One region of the Salinicoccus sesuvii genome, then DNA from elsewhere that is predicted to be linked to it. Evidence: predicted binding sites of a transcription regulator. Region 1 holds the regulator's gene; the other holds the start of a gene.

Region 1 (8,335 bases):
CTTTCTATTATCAGTTCTGCATCGACACTTCTCTCTAAATCTTCGATAAGTGTAGCCAAGTAAATATAAGATTTGTCTTCCACAAGTAGGCGAGCGTCTTGAAAATGATGAATCATGTGATCATGCTTTTGTCCGCTGATGTAGACGACTGCAGGTATGGGATTATGGAAGAAATGATCGAATCCCATTCCATTCTCGCAAAGGATGATTTCCGTGTTTTTATGGCACATCTTAGAAATGTGTGGACTCAAAGCTTCAAGGGCAGTCGCCTTGGTGGCGACGAAAATGATGTCGAATGATGATCCCTCATATTCATGAAGGTCTAGAATCTGGTAAGGGTAGTAGGTTTTCTGATCATTTTCCAGTATGGTGAACCCTTCTTTTATAGACTTGCCGAAAAGTGTGGTATTATGATTGAGCTTTTTAAGTTCTCGTGCAATGACGCTACCGACAGCGCCGATGCCGATGACTGCAATTTTCATAGATAAGCCTCCTTGAGGTGTATGTAGCGTGTGTAGATAATATGATAGACTAATTATAATATATAACTTCCGAATGGAAAGGAGCAGCATCATGAAAGTGACAAGTGATTGGAAAAAGATGAAAAAAGAAGGTGAGAAGATCACCATGGTCACAGCATATGACTACCCAAGTGCAAAACAGAGCGAAGCGGCAGGTATGGACACGCTGTTGGTCGGTGACTCACTTGGCATGACGGTGCTCGGATATAACAGTACTGTTCAAGTGACAATGGATGATATGGTTCATCATGCCAAGGCAGTCCGCCGGGGCGCCCCTGACACGTACATTGTCGTGGATATGCCTTTTGGGACGTACCACGCCAATGTAGACGATGGTGTGGGTAATGCCATCACTCTCTATCAGAAGACAGATGCCAATGCCATCAAATTGGAAGGTTCTGAATGCATAGACATTATCCGTCGTGCGGTGGGTGCTGGTGTGCCTGTAGTCGGTCATCTTGGACTGACACCACAGTCGGTTGGGGTTACAGGATTCAGGATGCAGGCGTCAGATGAAGCCGCTGCATTGCAGTTGATAGAAGATGCCAAAGCAGTCGAGGCCGCTGGGGCTTCGATGATTGTGCTAGAAGCCATTCCTTCGGACCTTGCGCGTAAGGTCACTTCGGTTCTTGAGATCCCGACAATTGGGATCGGTGCGGGCGTCGATGTAGATGGTCAGGTGCTTGTCTATCACGATGTACTGCAGTACGGCAGTGAGCGCCTGCCGAAATTTGTCAGACCTTTTGCAGATTTCAACACAACCGGCGTAGAGGGATTAAAATCTTACGCTGAAGCGGTCAAAGCAGGAACGTTCCCGGATGCGTCGACAACATATAAGAGAAAGGTTTTTGAAGAATAATGAAAACAGCAAGTACGATAAAAGAAGTACGCAGTATACTCGGTGCAGCAGAAGGACAAACTATCGCCTTGGTACCGACTATGGGATATTTGCACGAGGGTCATATGGCACTGGTCGAGGCTGCTCGGCATAAGGGTGACATTGTAGTCGTGAGCATATTTGTCAATCCGCTGCAGTTCGGCCCGGACGAAGATTTAGACAACTATCCTAGAGATATCGAACGCGACCTTGAAATCTGTCGTAGACATAACGTGGATGTCGTCTTCCATCCATCAGAAACGGAGATGTATCCGAAAAGGCCGGAACTTCTTCTAAGTCTTGAGACCATGGCCTCTATTCTTGATGGTGTCAGAAGGCCCGGCCATTTTGAAGGTGTGGTGACGGTGGTTAATAAGCTGTTTAATATTATTCGTCCTGATTACGCTGTATTTGGAGAGAAGGATCGCCAGCAACTGATGATTATTAAACGGATGACCGAGGACTTCAATCATGACATAAAAATCATTGGTGTACCGACTGAGCGTGAATCTGATGGTCTGGCAAAGAGTAGCCGGAACGTCAACTTATCCGAGGCAGAGCGCAAAGAGGCTGCCGCGATTAATCAGGCACTGCTTTTGGGGAGAGATCTGATTCAGGAAGGTACAACTGATGCTAAAGCTGTTAAATCCCACATTGAAGCGCATATCATGGATCATACTTCAGGGACGATTGACGACTTGCAGATTTTTACGCACCCCGATCTTAATCCTGTTCAAATCATAGCGGGAGATGCTATAATATTCATTGCTGTTAAGTTTGAAAGAACACGGTTAATAGATAATGTGATGGTGATGAAAAATGATCAGAACAATGATGAACGGTAAAATACACCGTGCAGTCGTGACTGAAGCCAACTTGAATTACGTTGGCAGCATTACGATTGATCCGGTACTTCTTGAAGCAGCGAACATTCTGCCAAATGAGAAGGTTCAAATCGTCAATAACAACAACGGGGAACGGCTTGAAACCTACGTCATCGAAGGTGAGAGAGGTTCGAACGAAATATGTTTGAATGGTGCCGCCGCTAGAAAAGTGCAGGTTGGAGATGTCATTATCATTATCAGCTATGTGCAGGTCGAGGAAGCAGAGCTTGCCGGCTTTGAACCAAATGTAGTAATTGTGGACGCGCAGAACAATATTGTAGATCCCCAGTACTTTGAAAAAAGACAAACCGAATATACACATCATGGAAGTAATTAGACATCTGTTTAATTGCTTTTTTTGAACTTTTCTAATGGAGGTGCATTCATGCTCGGCAAACTTTTCTTTATTATTTTCATATATATCGCTTCTACGTTTCTTGCGCCGGTAGTACAGTCCTATGATTTTGAGGATGGGTTCAACCGCAGCTATCTCAGTGGCTGGCTTGAGGAAAACATCTACCCGACGTATGATATGAGCGAAATACAAGAAGTTAATAGTGAACAAACACAAGAAGTGGCAATTAATCTCGGCACCCAATACGAAGTGGAAGATCAGGAAGTGCTGGAGAGCGAATATGCAGGGCAATTTGTGGTTGAGAACGATTACGGTATGTTCCGAATGGTGCTTATCAATGACGGTAAGGTCACAGGTGCCTATACGAACAGCGATGATGTTTCGATTGATACAATCAATATGGAAGGCATGGATCGTGAAAGTGTCAGAGAGATTTACGGAGAGCCGGTGGAGTCGATAAAAAAAGGCTGGAAACGCCTCAGGGTCACAAATGAGGAATACGAAGTCTATGACCTTAAGGACCGTTACGTTTACTTTTTCTATGATTTACACGACTCAGAGAAGGTGAATGGGGTTCTGATGCTTTCAAAAGATGAAATACGTGAAACCGAAACACTTTATAACCATCCTCCTACTGAAGATAATTCCAGAATGAACCACTTGCTGATTAATGCAACGAGATACGAATATGGATTTAACCCTCTGGAAGTAGACCAGCAGGCTGCGGATGCAGCACTTGGGCATAGTGAAGATATGGCTGAGCGGGATTATTTTAATCATGACTCCCCTGATGGAGAGACACTGAAAGATCGTATAGAAGCAGCGGATGTATCTTATAGAATGGCCGGGGAGAATATCGCGATGGGGCACACGTCTACGATCTTTTCTCACCATAGTCTAATGAACTCCTTAGACCATCGTGTCAATACGCTAAAACCTGAATTTACACATCTTGGTGTTGGCACAGCTTATAATGATGACGATATTCCTTACTATACTGAAAACTATGTATATAGGTGATGTGACACCAATGGGGTAAAAGTACTCCATTAAATGCGTTTCGAAATGCGCCCAAGGGGAATCTATCAGTAGACACTGCAGGTGTAATGGAAATGGTTATTACCTTCCTACTACCCATCCTGATAGATCGAGAGAACGAGGGGATGCAATTGAACACTAAAACGCAAGAAAACAATACAAAAGATTCCACAGATATTTTAGAACAAGTCAAAATAATACTTGGTAGATAGAAATCAGCAGTAAAAAACAATTACAGGATGGCATTGGAAGGACATAATAAAAAGGGCGCACAAGCGCCCTTTTAATATGTCCATTTTTATTGCTAGAATGAGCGGAACAGTCCAACGACTTTACCGAGTACCGTGACACTCTCGACAATGATCGGTTCCATGGATGCATTCTCAGGTTGAAGCCTATAATATCCATTTTCTTTATAGAAACGTTTGACTGTAGCTTCATCTTCTTCAGTCATGGCGACAATGATATCGCCGTTATGGGCGATATTTTGTTTGCGCACAATAACGCGATCACCATCATGGATGCCGGCTTCAATCATACTGTCGCCGGATACATTAAGCAGGAAGATTTCGCTATTGTGGTTGGCTGTGAAGTGTTCCGGTAAAGGAAAGTATTCATCAATATTCTCCACAGCTGTGATTGGAAGTCCTGCTGTGACTTTGCCGAGTACAGGGACTTGAATGACTGCGCTGTACTGGTCGTTTTCTTCTGTAATAATTTCAATTGCTCTTGGCTTAGTTGGATCTCTCTTGATGTAGCCCTTTTCTTGTAGTTTCGCGAGATGTCCGTGAACTGTTGAACTTGACTGAAGACCCACTGCGTTTCCAATCTCTCTCACACTTGGCGGATAGCCTTTTTCTTGAACGGTAGTTTTTATAAATTGATATATTTGCTTTTGTCTATCTGTTAGCGCCTTCATATATATACCTCCGACTCATTATATATACGATTTTAACATATCCATCCCCAGGTTACAAACGTTTGTTCGTAATTCTATTGACCCGGAACACGCGTTCTGTTATTATGTTTATACAAACATATGTTCTGGAGGGAATTTTATGACAATGAAGGAATTAAAGCTATTGAGTGCGATTTTTGCATTTGCGCTAGTTGCCGGTCTTATATTCATGTTCGACTCCCATAAAATAGAGAACACACATTCCAATGTAGTGTATATAGATGAGTTTGAAGTAATCACTGAAGAATCGCCTATGGTGGCTGAAGAGGAAACGGATGTTCTGGAAGAACACTATAAGGAACGGACCCCAATCGACCAGATGATGGAATTGATCGGACTAATAGAATAAACCGCCAAGTATGAGAATGGTCTCATACTTTTTTTTATGGTAAATTATAAGGGAGTGGACAGGAGGTTTCAGCATGTTGGAAAAAGAAAAATTACAGCGTATCAACACTTTAGCTGCCAAAAAGAAAACAGGTAGCATTGAAAAGAACGAACTGGAAGAATTGAAGGGCCTAAGGGGAGAATATTTGAAAAACTTCAGGTCATCTTTCAGGGCGCAGGTCGAGAACACGAAAGTGATCGATCCTGAAGGAAACGATGTAACACCTGAAAAACTCAAGCGAATTCAAGAAGATAAAAAACAGTGACTAAAGGAGCATATGAAATGACATTCGATAAAACGGATCAGCTAGCAGTCAATACAATCAGAACACTTTCAATCGATGCGATCGAAAAGGCGAATTCCGGACACCCGGGTCTACCGATGGGTGCAGCACCGATGGCCTATACCCTATGGAGTCGTCACCTGAATTTCAATCCTAACTCAATGGCATGGTTCAACAGGGACCGTTTCGTACTTAGTGCTGGACATGGCTCAATGCTCATATACAGTCTGCTGCATCTGAGCGGTGCGCTTGAAATGGATGAAATCAAGAATTTCAGGCAGTATGAGTCTAAAACACCAGGACACCCTGAGTTTAAACACACAGAAGGTGTAGAAATCACGACCGGACCACTTGGACAGGGATTCGCAATGAGCGTGGGTATGGCAATGGCCGAGAAACACCTGGCTGCCAGATTCAATCGTGAAAACTATGATGTTGTAGACCACTACACTTATGTTGTAGCAAGTGACGGTGATCTGATGGAAGGTATCTCTCATGAAGCGGCTTCATTAGCTGGGCACCTCGCTCTCGACAAATTGATTGTGCTTTACGACTCCAATGACATTTCTCTTGATGGGGATCTTGATAAGAGTTTCTCTGAAGATATTAAAAAGCGTTTTGAAGGATATAACTGGAATTATATTAAAGTAGATGATGGTAACGATGTGGAACAAATCGATCAAGCCATCACAGAAGCAAAATCAGCCAATCAGCCGACGATGATCGAAGTGAAAACAATCATCGGGTATGGTGCGCCTAACAAACAAGGTAAAAGTGCTTCCCACGGCGCGCCACTTGGTGCAGATGAACGCAAAGCAGCGTTCGAATACTATGGTTTTGATCCTGAAGAAACTTTCAAGGTTGATGCTTCCGTCTACGATCGTTTCAGCGAAACGATGAAACAGAGAAGCAATGAGAAGGAAGAAGCTTGGAATAAGATGATGGAAGCATACCAGGAGGAGCATGGTGAGCTCTATAAAGAACTAGATGATGCGATCAATCACCGTCTGCAGGAAGATTATGATAAGGACATGCCTTTCTATGAAGCAGGTGACTCAAAAGCGACACGTGCCACTTCAAGTGAAATGATTCAGGCTCTCTCTAGGAGTGTGCCGACATTGTTTGGCGGTGCGGCCGATCTTGCAAGCAGTAACAAGACAAATGTAGTAGACCAAGAGGACTTCGACCACAATAACTACGGTGGACGCAATGTATGGTTCGGTGTGAGAGAATTTGGTATGGCGGCAGCGCTCAATGGTATGGCGGCACACGGCGGTATCTATCCATATGGCGGTACATTCTTTGTATTCAGTGACTATATGAAGCCGGCAATTCGTCTTAGTGCCCTGATGAAACTGCCAGTGACCTATGTGTTGACACATGATTCTATCGCAGTAGGTGAAGATGGTCCAACACACGAGCCAATCGAACAGCTAGCGGGATTGAGAGCCATTCCGAATCTGAATACAATTCGTCCAGCAGAAGGTAACGAAACTCGTGCAGCATGGAAAGTGGCTATGGAAGCAGAAGATGCACCGACAGCACTCGTGCTCACACGTCAAAATGTCGAAGCACTCGACCTTCCTTACGAGACCATAGAGACAGGTGTCAAAAAGGGCGGCTATCTTGTGTACGACAAAGGTGATGATGCCATTCTTTTCGCATCCGGTAGTGAAGTGCCGTTGGCAGTTAAAGCAGCGGAGCAACTCGAGGCGCAAAATGTGAATGTCAAAGTCGCTTCCATTCCTAACATGCAGCAGTTCTTAAAACAAGATGCAGAGTATATCGAAAGCGTATTGAACACCCATATTGAAAATCGTACAGCGATAGAAATGGCAGCAAGTCTCGGCTGGCATCGCTTCATCGGCATGAACGGTAAAATCCACGCAATCGACACTTACGGTGCCAGTGCACCAGGAGATGTTGTGATTGAGAAGTACGGATTCACCGTCGAGCGTGTATTGGGTACGGTCCTCGATAAATAATCTGTTGAAAACCACCTGCTTTTAATGTAAACTTTATTATGGTCTACGAAGAAAGAGGTGAGCAGTTTGGCTACTTGGATTTGGATAGTAATTGTTACAGTTGCGCTCATCGGTGGCGTTGCCCTTGGATTCTTTTTAGCAAGAAAGTACATGATGGACTATCTTGAAAAGAACCCGCCGATTAATGAGGAAATGCTCAGAATGATGATGATGCAAATGGGACAGAAGCCTTCCCAGAAGAAGATAAACCAGATGATGTCAATGATGAACAAGTCAGCGACAGATACAAAATCGGCTAAAGATCGTATGAAAGCTTCAAAAAAATAAAATTTGACCCGTCTGCATCTGCAGGCGGGTTATTTTTATATGAAGTAATAGATATTATTGTTACTTCATTATGCTAAAAATTCTCATTATTTCGAATAATTATTGAAGCAAGACTGTGGTTCATATATACTTAAATCAGAATAACAAAGGGGGAACTTGAATGACCAGAAGATTTTCAATGATGTTTTTTGTATTAATATTCACCATGCTACTGGCCGCATGTACAAATGATTCAGACGTTGACGATGCAGTGGAGGAGAGTTCGAGTGGCGGAGAAGCTTCCGATAATGCAGAGGGAGAAGAGCAGGGGGCAAGCGGCGATTTGACCATCGCAATGATGGATGACGCTGTCACACTGGACCCTCATGGCAGTAACGATTCAGCATCTGCACAAGTCAGAAGAAATATTTATGAGACGCTGGTACACCAGGGGGTAGATATGGTGCTTGAGCCGGGTCTCGCCGAAGACTGGGAAGCGACAGAAGATGACGTGTGGACGTTCACTTTACGGGAAGGGACAACTTTCCATAACGGTTCCGACTTTACAGCCAACGATGTGAAGGCAACTCTAGATCGTGTTAGAGATACTGCTGTTGCTTCTCAAGTGGCATTTCTCTTCGAAATGATTTCTGAAGTCGAAGTGGTCGGAGATTACGAAGTAAATCTGCGCACCGAATATCCGTTTGCGCCACTCCCAAGTCATTTGGCACATAATACTG
Region 2 (8,335 bases), on a different contig from region 1:
CAGTATCATCGAAGTTGTTAATGAACTGAACTGTACCTTTATTGATATCTCTGAGCATCTCATTTGAGATTTCAGACAATCTCGCTTCTGTGTAACGCATTGCAGCAGGTGGATCCCCATCGACACTACCTTTGTTGCCGTGAATATCAATGAGTCCTTCACGCATCTTCCACTCTTGGGATAGACGCACCATTGCTTCATATACACTGGAATCCCCGTGCGGGTGGTAGTTACCGATAACATTCCCGACTGTTTTGGCACTTTTTCTGAAGCTCTTCTCGTATGTGTTGCCTTCTTTGTACATCGCGTATAGTATACGTCGTTGCACTGGCTTCAAACCATCTCTGACGTCGGGAATAGCCCGATCTTGGATGACATATTTACTATAGCGGCCGAAACGGTCGCCGATGACGTCTTCAAGCTGCATCAGCTGTACTTGTTCAGTCATTCATTTCACCACTTTCTCCTGATTTTGTGACATCGTCCTTACCGAGTATGCTATCGGCTTCCTCGAGTGTGAAGCTGACGTTGGATTCGATCCATTTTCTGCGCATCTGCACATTATCGCCCATCAGTGTTGTCACACGTTTTAGTGACAGTGCCTCGTCTTCCACCTGCACCCGAATCAGTGTCCGTGTTTCAGGATCCATCGTCGTTTCCCACAACTGGTCCGGCATCATCTCACCCAATCCCTTGTAACGCTGCAGATCGATATTTTTACCCATTTCATTTTGTGCCTGTATCAATTCGTCTTCTGTCCACACATATCTCACATCGGCCTTCTTTTTGCCGCGTGACTTCAACTGGAAAAGTGGTGGCATTGCAATATAGATCTTGCCAGCATCAAACAGTGGACGCATATAATTGAAAAAGAATGTCAGGAGTAGCACTTGAATATGTGCACCATCCGTATCAGCATCAGTCATAATGACAATCTTATCGTAGTTTGAATCTTCTACATTGAATTCATTACCGACCCCGGCACCGATGGTATGAATGATGGTATTGATTTCTTCATTTTTGAAAATATCCTCAAACCTTGCCTTCTCCGTGTTGATTACCTTACCGCGCAGTGGCAAAATCGCCTGAAATCTTCTGTCACGCCCTTGCTTCGCCGACCCCCCTGCTGAGTCGCCCTCGACCAGGTACAATTCATTCTTTTTGGAATTGCGGCTCTGAGCAGGTGTCAGTTTGCCGGATAGCAGTGTATCTTTACGACGTTTTTTGCCGTTTCTCGCTTCTTCACGCGCTTTCCTTGCTGTCTCTCTGACGTTCCTTGCTTTGAGTGCTTTTTTGACGAGTTGAGTACTGAGCGGACCGTTTTCTTCAAGAAAATACGGAAGATGCTCGCTCATCAGCGACTCCATAACATTACGCGCTTCACTGGTACCCAGTTTACTCTTTGTCTGCCCCTCGAACTGCAGCAGATTCTCAGGGATCTTTACTGAAATGACTGCCGTCAGACCTTCACGAATATCATTACCTTCAAGATTCTTGTCCTTTTCTTTCAATTCGTTGATCTTACGTGCATACTCGTTGAAAACTCGAGTGAAACCAGTCTTGAAGCCGACTTCATGGGTACCACCGTCCCTCGTACGCACATTATTGACAAAGGAAATCAGTGTCTCAGTATACTGATCGTTATACTGGAAGCTTACTTCCGCCTGAATATCATTATATTCACCGGAGAACATGACAACATCGCCGATCGCATCCTTACCTTCATTGAGGAAATTGATAAAAGCTTTTAGTCCATCGTCATACTTGAAATTTTCTTCAAGTGGTTCTTCCGGACGTTTATCAATAATGGATATTTTTAACCCTTTCTGGAGAAAAGCCGATTCTCGCATACGCTCCATAATAGTCTCGAAGTTGAAGACTGTACCGGATTTGAAAATTTCGCCGTCCGGTCGGAAGGTCACTTCGGTGCCTGTTTCCTTTGTCTTACCCGTCACTTCAAGTGGACGATCAAGTTTACCGCCTTCTTTGAAAGACATTTCATGTATTTTTCCGTCCCGGAAAATCCGGATCTTCACCCATTCACTCAGAGCGTTGACTACGGATGCACCTACACCGTGCAGTCCACCGGAAGTTTTATATCCACCAGCACCGAATTTACCCCCTGCATGCAGCACAGTAAATATCACTTCGGGTGTCGGTTTTCCAGAAGTATGCATACCAACTGGCATGCCCCGTCCATTGTCTCGGACTGTGACGCTTTCGTCCGCATTGATTGTGATACTAATCTCATCCCCATAGCCATTGATGACTTCATCCACCGAGTTGTCGGTAATTTCGTATACCAGATGATGGAGCCCCCTATGATCGGTTGAACCGATGTACATCCCTGGTCTCTTCCTTACGGCATCCAGACCTTCCAGTATTTGAATTGAATCATCATTATAAGTATTCTGTCCTGCCAAATCTGACATCCTCCCACAAACATATGTTCGTTATTTTTATCTCATGTTCTATTTTTATACAAAACCTCGCTTATTGCAACCATTAATCGCTCTGCACAATAATTAGTTTACTATAACTTTATTATGTAAACTAATTATTGTTATACCTTATTCGACGTTTATGGTAAACTGTTAGTACCTGATAATAAAGGAGTTTTAAAATGGAAATGATCATAATACTCCTGGTGTTGAGCTATCTTTTAGGATCCGTGCCTTTTAGTCTGCTTATTGGTAAATGGTTTTATAAAATTGATATACGGCAGCATGGCAGCGGCAACATCGGAACTACCAATACTTTCAGGATTCTTGGGAAGAAGGCGGGTATTGTCGTTCTGATTTGTGACATGCTCAAAGGTGCAATTCCAGTAGTTGCTGCAATGTTATTGGATCCGAACATGCATATTTTCATTCCTGGACTAGTCGCCGCTCTTGGTCATGTATATTCGATCTTCCTAAAGTTCAAAGGTGGAAAAGCCGTTGCAACAAGTGGTGGTGCAGTACTCGCCTATAATCCGATTCTCTTCATCTTGCTACTTTCAGCGTTTCTAGTCACATTAAAGTTCAGTAAGTATGTCTCTCTTTCCAGCATAGTCAGTGCGGTTCTTTTTTTCATATTATCGCTGGTCTTCAGAGATCCCCTGCTCATTGCCTTTTCATTCATAATCGCTGTAGTAATAGTTGTTAGACATATATCTAACATTAGACGTATAATGGACGGTACAGAAAGCAAGATTACTTTCATGTAGCAGAAGGGATGATCAAAATGCTGGAAATTACAGATCGTGCACTCGATTGGATGAAAAAAGAACTGGAACCAAATGAAGACCAAGGCGTGAATATCTATGTAAGATATGGTGGAGAAACGCAACTAAAACAAGGATTTTCCCCAGCAATGACCGTAGAACGCATCCCCTCCGACAGTAAAGTCTACGACTTTGAGGGACTTCAGGTTTTCATCAAAGAATCCGATCTTTGGTATTTTGAAGACACCGAGCTAGTGATAGATTCGGAAAAAGACGAGATTATATTCGATAGCAAATAGCAAACAGCCCACCTCCATTAAAATGGAGATGGGCTGTTTTTAAATTTCTATGATTTAAGCTTCTTTCTGAGAACGAGTTGCAGGATACCACCATTACGGTAGTAGTCTACTTCAACTTCCGAATCAAAGCGTGCTTTGACTTTGAATTCTGTCTTTTCTCCAGCATCATTCGTCGCAACAGCATCCAGAATGTGACCTGGCATAACATTTTCATCAACTTTGATATCAAATGTTTCACTGCCATCGAACCCTAGAGCATCTGCGTCTTCACCATCAACGAACTGCAATGGTAATACACCCATCATGACAAGGTTCGAGCGGTGGATACGCTCATAGCTTGCTGCAATAACTGCTTTGACACCAAGAAGGTTTGTACCCTTGGCAGCCCAGTCACGGCTTGATCCCATGCCGTAGTCGTCACCTGCAAGAACAACGAGACCTGTACCATCCTGCTGGTATTTCATAGCAGCATCATAGATACTCATAACTTCACCAGTCGGCCAGTATGTTGTAAATCCGCCTTCTTTGCCATCTGCAATCTTGTTACGAATGCGGATGTTAGCGAATGTGCCGCGCAGCATGACTTCGTGGTTACCACGTCGTGAACCGTAGGAGTTAAAATCTCTCGGTGATACACCTTGTTCAATTAGCCACTTACCAGCGGGCGTATCTTTACCAATTGCACCGGCTGGAGAGATGTGGTCAGTTGTAACTGAGTCGCCAAACTTACCGAGCACACGCAGTCCATTTAATGATTCGACTGTACCTGCTTCAGCAGACAGGTTCTGGAAGAATGATGGGTTCTGGATATACGTGGAATCCGGATCAAAGTCGTAAAGTGGTGCATCTGTTGTTTCGATATTATTCCAGATTTCATTGGCATCGAATACTTGCTCGTACTCTTTTCTAAAGAGTTCCGGATTGACGTTACCCATAACAGCATCTTTGACTTCCTGGGTAGTTGGCCAAATATCTTTCATGAAGACATCATTGCCTTCTTTGTCTTTACCAAGTGGCTCATTGCGCAGATCGATATCCACTGTACCTGCCAACGCATATGCTACAACAAGCGGTGGAGATGCTAGATAGTTTGCTTTGACAAGCGGGTGGATTCTACCTTCAAAGTTACGGTTACCAGAAAGAACAGAACTTACAAGTAGGTCGCTCTCCGTAATTGCCTCCGTGATTTCAGGTAGTAGTGGACCGGAGTTTCCGATACATGTTGTACAGCCGTAACCGACAAGGTTGAAGCCGAGCTGATCAAGATATTCTTGCAGTCCAGATTCATCTAGGTAACCGGTAACGACTTTCGAACCTGGTGCGAGTGAAGTCTTTACATAAGCCGGTACTTCAAGTCCTTTTTCTACTGCTTTCTTAGCGACAAGACCCGCTCCAAGCATAACGTATGGATTGGACGTGTTGGTACATGATGTAATGGCTGCAATGACAAGGTCACCTGTTTTCATCTCGACTTCTTTTCCGTCATTGAAATTGACTGTCGTCGTCTTATCAAATTCGGATGCGTCAAGCCCATGTCCATGATTACCACTTTCAGCTGTAACGGACTTTCTATATTCTTCTTTCATATCTGAGAGCGTGATCAAATCCTGCGGACGCTTTGGTCCAGCCAAGGATGGTTCTACAGTAGAGAGATCAAGATCAACAACTTCACTGTATACCGGTTCATTTTCTGGGTCGAAATACATGTCGTTTTCTTTGAGGTATGTCTTCACAACATCACAATGCTCAGCACTGCGGCCTGTCAGTTTCATGTATTCGAGTGTTTCATCATCAACAGGGAAGAAACCACATGTTGCACCATACTCAGGCGCCATATTGGCAATTGTCGCACGGTCTGCAAGTGGAAGTTCCGTTACACCCTGACCGAAGAATTCAACAAATTTACCGACAACGCCTTGTTTTCTGAGCAGTTCCGTCACACGAAGTGCGAGATCTGTTGCTGTTGCGCCTTCAGGAAGCGCATTGGTCATACGCACACCGACAACCTTAGGAATTGGGAAATAGGAAGGTTGGCCAAGCATTCCGGCTTCGGCTTCAATACCACCTACACCCCACCCAAGTACGCCAAGACCATTGATCATTGTCGTATGGGAATCCGTTCCAACAAGCGTATCAGGGAATGTAACAAGTGCATCGCCATCTTCTTTTACATGGACCACGTTAGCCAGGTACTCGAGGTTGACTTGGTGCACGATACCTGTTGCCGGTGGTACGGCCTTATAATTGTCGAATGCTTTTGTTGCCCAGTGCAGAAACTCGTAACGCTCTTGGTTTCTTTCGAACTCAAGCTCCATATTCTGTCTAAGTGCATCATCACTTCCGTAGGCATCGACCTGAACAGAGTGATCGATGACGAGATCTACAGGTACTTCAGGGTTAATCTTCTGTACATCTCCCCCTACATCGTCCATTGCTTTCCTTAAAGAAGCTAGATCGACAACTGCTGGAACTCCAGTGAAATCCTGAAGAATAACACGTGATGGTTTGAATGGTACTTCTTTTCCATCGTTATTACCCTGATCCCACGTTGCCAAGGACTCAATATGATCATCATTGATGACCTTACCATCGTACTGGCGCAATACGGATTCGAGAAGAACCCTTACAGAGTATGGCAACTTGTGCGTTTCGGACATGCCACGTTCGGTCAAAGTCTTCAAACTATAGTAGTCATAGTCTTTACCATTCAGATTGAACGACTTTCTGGCCGCTTCACTAACATTCTGACTCATTTAATAGCCCCCTATTAATATTCCAGTCAATATGACCGTTCTTATTAATTGTATATCTTTACAATAGGTATGTAAACGAAACGCGCCATAATTCAGTCACATATGCGATACAAAAAAATGACCTATAGCAATAAGTAAAACTTATGCCTACAGGTCATTTTCATAACTATATATTAATCTTTGTTTTCTGCTTCTAACTTTTCTTGCTCTTTCTCGTGCTCTTCCATCAGTTCTTCATACTCTGTACCTTCATAATCTGGTTCGAGTAGTAAGTTCAATGATCGCTGTTCCTTAGCAACATCTTTGTAAGTAGCGAACATCATAAGAATTAGAATGACAGAGAACGGGAAGGCAGAAATAATTGCCGCAGCTTGGAGTGCATCCAAGCCACCACCCATCAGGAGTACAACCGCAATTAGAACTTGCGCGGCACCCCATATCAATTTTACTTTAGTCGTTGGCGTCAGAGAGCCGTTTGTCGTCTGCATAGCAAGAACGAAGGTCGCCGAGTCAGCAGAAGTAATGAAGAAAGTGGCAACCAACAGAACAGCTACGATTGAGATGATTAGACTGAACGGCAGATTATTCAATACTTCAAATAATACTGTTTCCGTAGCAAGATCTCCAAACCCACCAATTGTTCTTTCCATGTTAATTGCTGTTACACCAAATATACTGAACCATACAAAACTTACAGCAGCTGGCGCAATCATAACTGCGAGAACAAATTCACGGATGGTACGACCACGGGAGACGCGGGCGATAAAGATTCCGACGAATGGGCTCCAAGACATCCACCAGCCCCAGTAGTAGATTGTCCAGCTTCCGAGCCAATCGTTTTTGTCCTGGTTAAGTGGTGCTACATCGTAGCTCATCTGTACGAATGTGCCGATCATGCCACCGAATGTATCTGTCCACATATTCAGTATGAGTACAGTTGGTCCAGCGACGAGTGTGAAAATCATTACGAGCCCAGCCAATGCCATATTGGCGTTACTGAGATACTGGATACCTTTTGATAATCCAGTCCATGAGCTGTACATGAATAATACGGTAATGATAGAAATGATGATCAATTGGATATAAATATTGTTAGGTACGTTAAACAGATAGCTCAGTCCACCGTTGATTTGCATAACACCGAGTCCGAGTGATGTAGCGACACCAGCAACAGTAGCAAATACTGCGAGTACATCGATGGCTGTACCGAGCGGTCCTTCGACACGTTTACCGAGAATCGGTTTTAAGGTACTTGAAATAAGACCTGGTTCGTTACGTCTGAACTGTGTAAAGGCAAGTGCCAGTCCTACAACAGCATATATTGCCCAAGCATGGAAGCCCCAGTGGAAGAAAGATCTTCTAAGAGATTCTTTCATTGCTTCGTCAGTACCAGGTTCAGCAGTCGGCGGTGTAAAGAAGTGACTGAGTGGCTCAGCGGCACCCCAGAATACAAGACCGATACCCATACCGGCACTAAATAGCATGGCAAACCATGACAAAGTGCTAAATTCAGGTTTTTCCGTCGGTTTACCTAGACGAATTTGCCCCATTGGTGTAAGTACAAAAATCAAACAGAATGCAATGAACAGGGTTGTGAGTGACACATAGTACCAACTGAAGTTGTTCGTTATGAAATTCTGTAGAAGACCGGTCACCTCTTCAAAATTGCTGGAAAAGAAAACCCCGTACAACACGAGAGCAGATACAAGTGCAAGTGCAATCCAAAAAACAGGTGTTAATTTAGACTTGTTGTTTTCGTTCACAATATTCCTCCTTAATTTTTAATTACTCTACATTTACTTTTTGTAATAGACCCTACAAAACAATTACTCATGTTAGCATATTACACCTGGTCTGGCAAATCCACCAAGAACTCTAGAGGCTTTATAATAAGTCAATTTCACAATTAAATAGTATTATTACAACGAAGATAAGAATTGTATCGTACGAGACGATAGTATGATATTCTGATTGATATCCATTACATAACTATAGGAGGAACGGAAAAATGTGGCAGGAATTCAAAAGCTTTATACTGAGAGGTAATGTAATTGATTTGGCTGTTGCAGTTGTAATTG

What was found. Region 1 encodes LexA, which represses DNA repair genes until DNA is damaged. Its sites were predicted from a motif close to CGAACATATGTTCG; they were not measured.
Region 2: the regulator LexA is predicted to act here: its motif matches at 2,440-2,453, upstream of parE (DNA topoisomerase IV subunit B).

Annotation. Positions count from the first base shown of each region.
Region 1 is NZ_JBHRWV010000007.1:333,018-341,352, reverse strand. Features, by position in the region: gene ACFOJ8_RS07520 (2-dehydropantoate 2-reductase N-terminal domain-containing protein) at 1-482, opposite strand, end outside; gene panB (3-methyl-2-oxobutanoate hydroxymethyltransferase) at 574-1,380, shown strand; gene panC (pantoate--beta-alanine ligase) at 1,380-2,243, shown strand; gene panD (aspartate 1-decarboxylase) at 2,218-2,619, shown strand; gene ACFOJ8_RS07500 (CAP domain-containing protein) at 2,668-3,657, shown strand; gene ACFOJ8_RS07495 (hypothetical protein) at 3,750-3,887, shown strand; gene lexA (transcriptional repressor LexA) at 3,980-4,594, opposite strand; gene ACFOJ8_RS07485 (hypothetical protein) at 4,734-4,982, shown strand; gene ACFOJ8_RS07480 (DUF896 domain-containing protein) at 5,056-5,286, shown strand; gene tkt (transketolase) at 5,304-7,289, shown strand; gene ACFOJ8_RS07470 (YneF family protein) at 7,356-7,616, shown strand; gene ACFOJ8_RS07465 (glutathione ABC transporter substrate-binding protein) at 7,777-8,335, shown strand, end outside.
Region 2 is NZ_JBHRWV010000002.1:274,436-282,770, reverse strand. Features, by position in the region: gene parC (DNA topoisomerase IV subunit A) at 1-448, opposite strand, end outside; gene parE (DNA topoisomerase IV subunit B) at 441-2,423, opposite strand; gene plsY (glycerol-3-phosphate 1-O-acyltransferase PlsY) at 2,624-3,208, shown strand; gene ACFOJ8_RS04095 (HesB/YadR/YfhF family protein) at 3,226-3,504, shown strand; gene acnA (aconitate hydratase AcnA) at 3,552-6,257, opposite strand; gene ACFOJ8_RS04085 (glycine betaine uptake BCCT transporter) at 6,431-8,020, opposite strand; gene mscL (large conductance mechanosensitive channel protein MscL) at 8,266-8,335, shown strand, end outside.